DNA from 2 places in the Bradyrhizobium sp. HKCCYLRH1034 genome. Region 1 is predicted to be linked to the other one. Evidence: predicted binding sites of a transcription regulator. Region 1 holds the regulator's gene; the other holds the start of a gene.

The links. The regulator HrcA, encoded in region 1, represses chaperone genes, less so after heat shock. The targets are predictions, from matches to a motif close to GTTAGCACTCNCNNNNNGNGAGTGCTAAC.
Region 2: a site for HrcA is predicted at 1,771-1,799, ahead of groES (co-chaperone GroES). Genes of this name have one in related genera too.

The regions. Positions count from the first base shown of each region.
Region 1 covers NZ_JBNPUW010000003.1:588,631-592,041, reverse strand. Annotated here, with positions in the region: gene rph (ribonuclease PH) at 1-575, opposite strand, end outside; gene hrcA (heat-inducible transcriptional repressor HrcA) at 740-1,828, shown strand; gene grpE (nucleotide exchange factor GrpE) at 1,961-2,581, shown strand; gene ACQR0W_RS09700 (hypothetical protein) at 2,738-3,411, opposite strand, start outside.
Region 2 covers NZ_JBNPUW010000001.1:181,768-185,178, forward strand. Annotated here, with positions in the region: gene ACQR0W_RS00790 (acyltransferase family protein) at 1-141, opposite strand, end outside; gene ACQR0W_RS00795 (cupin) at 363-968, opposite strand; gene ACQR0W_RS00800 (usg protein) at 1,179-1,463, opposite strand; gene groES (co-chaperone GroES) at 1,843-2,157, shown strand; gene groL (chaperonin GroEL) at 2,245-3,411, shown strand, end outside.

The sequences.
Region 1 (3,411 bases):
GTCATGACGAAATTGGCGTCGGTCTCGGCCTCGGAGTCCTCGGCGTAGTCGAGATCCAGCACCGGCGTGCCGTTGTAGATGCCGCAGGAGATTGCGGCGACGTTGGCGCGCAGCACCTCGGTCTTGATCATGTTGCGCGATTTCATCCACTTGATGCAGTCGGCCAGCGCCACCCAGGCGCCGGTGATCGACGCCGTGCGCGTGCCGCCATCGGCCTGCAGCACGTCGCAATCGACCGTGATCTGGCGCTCGCCGAGCGCTTCCAGGTCGATCGCGGTGCGCAGCGAGCGGCCGATCAGGCGCTGGATCTCGACGGTGCGGCCGGTCTGCTTGCCGGCGGAGGCCTCGCGCCGGGTCCGTTCCAGCGTGGCGCGCGGCAGCATGCCGTATTCGGCGGTGATCCAGCCGCGTCCCTGGCCCTTGAGCCAGGGCGGCAGCCGGTCCTCGAGCGTGGCGGTGACCAGGACATGGGTGTCGCCGAACTTCACCAGGCAGGAGCCCTCGGCGTATTTGACGACGCCGCGTTCCAGGCTCACAGCCCGCAGTTCATCCGGTGCACGGCGGCTCGGCCGCATGATTCTCTCCGTGAAAGCGCGCGAAAGACCGACTTTGACCGGCCTTGTAGGAGCCGGGAACGGCAGCGGCAAGGGTTTATCATGGCTTCGCCCGCGAGCGCCGACCGGCTTGCCACCGAGCCGCCGCATGGACACATTATAGGCAGCTGGGAGGAGTGCATCTGGTGGCCCACCACGATCCGATCAACCTGATGACACCGCCGGCCGGTCTGGCGCATCTGAACGAGCGCTCGCGCGAGATCTTCCGGCAGATCGTCGAAAGCTATCTGGCGACCGGCGAACCGGTCGGCTCGCGCAACATTTCGCGGCTGATCGCGGTTCCGCTGTCGCCGGCCTCGGTGCGCAACGTCATGGCCGATCTCGAGCAGCTCGGCCTGATCTACGCGCCGCACACCTCGGCCGGCCGGTTGCCGACCGAGGCTGGCCTGCGCTTCTTCGTCGACGCCCTGATGCAGGTCGGTGACATGACGGAGGCCGAGCGGCAGTCGATCCAGAGCCAGCTCGCGGCCGTCGGCCAGGCGCAGTCGGTCGAAGCGGCGCTGGACGAAGCGCTGACCCGGCTGTCGGGTCTGACCCGTGCCGCTGCCGTGGTTCTCACCGCCAAATCCAACACCCGCCTGAAGCACATCGAGTTCGTCAGGCTCGAGCCCGAGCGCGCGCTCGTCGTTCTGGTCGGTGAAGACGGACAGGTCGAGAACCGGGTCCTGACCCTGCCGCCGGGCGTGCCGTCGTCGGCGCTGACCGAGGCGTCCAATTTCCTCAATGCCCGCATCAGAGGACGGACGCTGGCGGAAGCGCGGCTCGAGCTCGAGACCGCGCTGGCGCATGACCGTGCTGAGCTCGATCAGTTGACGCAGAAGGTGATCGCCGCCGGAGTCGCGAGCTGGTCCGGAGGGGACAGCGACGAGCGGCAGCTCATCGTGCGCGGCCACGCCAACCTGCTCGAGGACCTGCATGCGCTCGAAGATCTCGAGCGTGTCCGGCGGCTGTTCGACGATCTCGAGACCAAGCGCGGCGTCGTCGATCTGCTCGGACGGGCGGAGAGCGCGGAAGGTGTCCGCATCTTCATCGGCTCGGAGAACAAGCTGTTCTCGCTGTCGGGCTCGTCGACGATCGTGTCGCCCTATTCCGACGCCACGGGGCGCATCGTCGGCGTGCTCGGCGTCATCGGTCCGACCCGGCTCAACTATGCCCGGGTGATTCCGACGGTCGATTATGCCGCGCGTCTGGTCAGCCGGCTGCTGGGTGGCTGACGCGTGACTTGGTTCACCCGCGGACAGCGCCTCCGGGCGCAATGGTCAGGCTGCGCTTGATTTTCGACGCCCAAAGCACGATATCCCGCCCCATATCCCCCAAACCCGTCAGCCGAACTTGCGAGTCTGTCCATGACCGATCCCGACCTGCATAAGAATGATCCGGAAAACCCGGCGCAGGCCAGCGAACCCGTCGTCTCCAAGCCCTACATCATGCCCGATGATCCTGAGGCCGGCTCGGCCGAGGCCCTTGCCAAGGAGGCGGCCGACGCGCGCGACAAGATGCTGCGCACGCTCGCGGAGATGGAGAACCTGCGCAAGCGGACGGCCCGTGAAGTCGCCGATGCGCGCATGTACGGCATCACCGGCTTCGCCCGTGACGTGCTCGATATCGCCGACAATCTGCAGCGCGCGCTCGATGCCGTGCCGGCCGAGACACGCGCCAATGCCGATGCGGGCCTGAAGTCGCTGATCGAGGGCGTCGAGCTCACCGAGCGCTCGCTGCTCAACACGCTGGAGAAGAACGGCGTCAAGAAGTTCGATCCGACGGGACAGAAGTTCGACCCCAACTTCCAGCAGGCGATGTACGAGGTCCCGGATCCGTCGGTGCCGTCCGGTACCGTGGTGCAGGTCGTGCAGGCCGGCTTCATGATCGGCGAGCGCGTGCTGCGCCCCGCGCTGGTCGGCGTGTCCAAGGGTGGCGCGAAGGCGGCGCCGGCGGCGAGCAACGATCAGTCGAACAGCGCCGCCTGACGGCGAGCCTAGGCAGGCGTCCCGCTGCCGTCCTGTCGATCGAATGAACAAGCCACGGGCAACGATGCCCGTGGCTTCTTGTTTGTCGGCGCGACTTTGTAGTCCGTCTCACGGCGAGTGGCCAACGTGATCACGACGTCCGATGCCGGGCTGGTCTCAGCCTCTCGGCTGGATGCCGTCGCGGACGGCGCGGAAGCGCGGGAAGGCCGCCGACCACTGGTCGCGCGGCGCGCTGCCGATGATCCGCAACGTGTTCGGCCCGCCGAAGCGCAGCCACTGCACCACCGTCACCGGCGTATTGTCCTTGCCGCTGGTGGCGTCGATCCGGGTCTCATAGGCCGGCTGGCCGTCGATGCGGATCGGCTCGGACATCGTGATGCGCGCTTCGCGGACGCCCGGAATGGTGGTGGCCGCCTGCTGCGCGACGCGCGCGCGGTCGCCTGCCTCCGGGGCGACGCCGGCCACCAGCCCGATCACCACGAAGGGCGCGGCCTCGAAGCCCTTGTCCTCTTCGCCATCGGCCAGGATCAGGGCGCCCGGCCCGAGCGTGCGGATGGTCTTGAACCCGGAGAGGTCGGTGACCTTGAACGGCATCATCGCGAGCTGCTCGTCGACCGGAACGTCCTTGCGGACGACGGCGGAGGCGAACATCTGGCGCACGGCATCGTCGGTATAGATCCGGCTCGCGGTCTCCGGGATCTGCACGGCCACGTAGCCGGAGAAGCCGTTGCCGGGCAGGATCATCGAGTAGCGCCGCACTGGCGTGGCGCCATCCCGGCCGTTCTCCACCGTGTAGTAGGCGGTGCCGGCAGCGGTCTCGATGCTCTCCG
Region 2 (3,411 bases), on a different contig from region 1:
GAAGCCGCCGAAGATCGCCGGCGCCTCGAAATGGAATGCGACGACGGAGAGCACCGCGATGGCGCGCAGCCAGTCGATGTCCTCGCGATGTCCTACACCTGAAGCCGAGCCGGCGCCCGCGCTGGCGAAGCGGGGCTGCATCGATGCGCGCGTGCGAGGCGCGCGCGGGATCGTGGGAGCGAACTGGACGACGAAGCGCGGCAACGGGACGGGTACGCCTTTACGCAAGCCCGCGACGAACACCTCTTACGGATTCGTCGCCGGCCCATCCGTCCCAGTGACGCGAGACCGGATGTCAACACACACGCGCGATGGGACCGCCGTCCATCGCACGCAAATGTTTCCATCCATTTCTGTCGGCTTTACGTCGACAGTTCGACGGTTTTGAAGTCGGCCGGCAGGATCACTTCCAGCAGCTCGACGTCGTCGGAATAGTCGAGGATCATGTGCCGGATCTTCGGCGGCTGGGTCCAGCAACTGCCCTCCTGCATCAGCGTCTCGCCGACGCCTTCGAGGTAGCTCTTCACCCAGCCCTTGAGCACATAGACCATCTGGAAGTCGACCGCATGGGTGTGCAGCTTGGAGACTTCCTGCGGATTGCACGGCGGCAGCATGCGGATGACATGCGCGCGCGCCAAACCGTGCGTCGCGTCGGCGATGCCGAGGTCGCGGTAATGGGCATAAGCGCGCAGGCCGTCGGCCTTGAAGTCCTCCTCGCGGTGATGGCTGATCGCGACCTTCTGTTTGCGGCGGCGCGGCGCCGGCGCTGGTCGCCCCTTGCTCGCCAGCGCCTTGCGCGCCGACGGCGCAGCCGCCCGGCCCGGCTTGGCGGGCGTCTTCGCCAGCGGCTTGGCGCTAGTTCTCGTAACGGCCTTCGCCGTCGCCTTGCTGCTCTTGCCGGTCTTCAGCGCCGCTGACTTGGCGGCGGCGCGTGATGCGGGCTTGGTCGTCCGGCTCTTGGTGGCCATGGTGCTCTCCCTGCGTATCCTCGTCGCGAGGGTAGCACATATTGGAGAGTCCCAGCAGCCGCTCCAACAAAGGTCGTCATTCCAGGGCGTGCGAAGCACGAGCCCGGATTCCATTCCTCCGCGCGTTCTGCCGCCCGATGGATTCCGGGCTCGCGCTTCGCGCGCCCCGGAATGACACCGGTCATGAGGCGGCAGCGGTGGCTGTCAGCCTCAATGCAGCCGGAAGACGCCGTCGACGGCACGCAGCTCGGCCGGCTTGATGAGCTTGGAATGCGCCACCGTGACCGAATACAGCGGCCCCTCGATCTTCTCCTGCCAGAACGCCAGGAAGTCCTGCAGCGCCGGGAATTTCGGAAACAGGTCGTAGTTCTGCCAGACATAGGTCTGCAGCAGCGAGCGATGGTCCGGCATCCGATACAGGATCTGCGCCGTCGTCAGCCCGTAACCCAGCACCTGTTTCCGAAAGTCCTCGGAAACCTCAACCTTCGACACCATGCCAACCTCCGTTTCTGGAGCGCATGTCCGTGTGGCTATCCGGGATGGAGCCACCCGGCAAAGATGCGCTCACTGCCTAGAAATGTGACGCATGTCCTCAACCCATCTCAAGCTTAAATGTTTAACGACATGTTGAAAAATGCTGCATTAGCAGCCACTTAGCCCAGGTGCTAATACGGGGTTTCATGGTTCGTTCCGCTCCCGTTAACGCTATCGGAACGCTTTGGCAGAGCCCGCAGTTGACTGCTAATTTTTCTGCTACAAGCCCTTGCCCGGCTGAATGCTCTCCCCTAAATCCAGCCTGCGTGCTGGCACTCGCCGGCGCCGACTGCCAAATTCCCAGAAACTGACAATCGCCTCAATAGCTTAGGAGGACTGTATGGCTTTCCGTCCGCTTCACGACCGCGTCGTGGTCAAGCGCATCGACGCCGAAGAGAAGACCGCTGGCGGCATCATCATCCCCGACTCGGCCAAGGAGAAGCCCTCGCAGGGCGAAGTGATCGCGGTGGGCCCGGGCGCCCGCGACGAGAGCGGCAAGCTGGTCCCGCTCGACGTCCAGGTCGGTGACCGCGTGCTGTTCGGCAAGTGGTCGGGCACCGAGGTCAAGATCGACGGCCACGAGCTGCTGATCATGAAGGAAAGCGACATCATGGGCGTGCTCACCGACACCGCGTCGAAGAAGAAGGCCGCCTAAGCCAACCCGCTCAACGCTCACCCTGAGGAGCGCCTGCGGGCGCCCTGCCCAGGGTGAGACGACCAATTCAACTCAGGGAAACCCAATATGTCAGCAAAAGACGTAAAGTTCGGCGTCGACGCTCGCGACCGCATGCTGCGCGGCGTGGACATCCTCGCCAATGCCGTCAAGGTCACGCTCGGTCCGAAGGGCCGCAACGTCGTCCTCGACAAGTCGTTCGGCGCGCCGCGCATCACCAAGGACGGCGTCACCGTCGCCAAGGAGATCGAGCTCGACGACAAGTTCGAGAACATGGGCGCGCAGATGGTGCGCGAGGTCGCCTCGAAGTCCGCTGATGCGGCCGGCGACGGCACCACCACCGCGACCGTGCTGGCCCAGGCCATCGTGCGTGAAGGCGCCAAGGCGGTTGCCGCCGGCATGAACCCGATGGATCTGAAGCGCGGCATCGACCTCGCGGTCGAGGCGGTCGTTGCCGACCTCGTCAAGAACTCCAAGAAGGTCACGTCGAACGACGAGATCGCCCAGGTCGGCACCATCTCCGCCAACGGCGACGCCGAGATCGGCAAGTTCCTCGCCGACGCGATGAAGAAGGTCGGCAACGAGGGTGTCATCACCGTCGAGGAAGCCAAGTCGCTCGAGACCGAGCTCGACGTCGTCGAGGGCATGCAGTTCGACCGCGGCTACATCTCGCCCTACTTCGTCACCAACGCCGACAAGATGCGCGTCGAGATGGATGACGCCTACATCCTGATCAACGAGAAGAAGCTTTCCTCGCTGAACGAGCTGCTGCCGCTGCTCGAGGCCGTGGTGCAGACCGGCAAGCCGCTGGTCATCGTCGCCGAGGACGTCGAGGGCGAGGCGCTCGCCACCCTGGTCGTCAACCGCCTGCGTGGCGGCCTGAAGGTCGCGGCCGTCAAGGCGCCGGGCTTCGGCGATCGCCGCAAGGCCATGCTGCAGGACATCGCGATCCTGACCGGCGGCCAGGCGATCTCGGAGGATCTCGGCATCAAGCTCGAGAACGTCAACCTCTCGATGCTCGGCCGCGCCAAGAAGGTGATGATCGACAAGGAGAACACCACGATCGTCAACGGCGCCGGCAAGAAGGCCGACATCGAGGCGCGCGTGCACCAGATCAAGGCGCAGATCGAGGAGACCACCTCGGACTACGACCGTGAGAAGCTGCAGGAGCGTCTGGCCAAGCTCGCGGGCGGCGTCGCGGTGATCCGCGTCGGCGGCGCGACCGAGGTCGAGGTC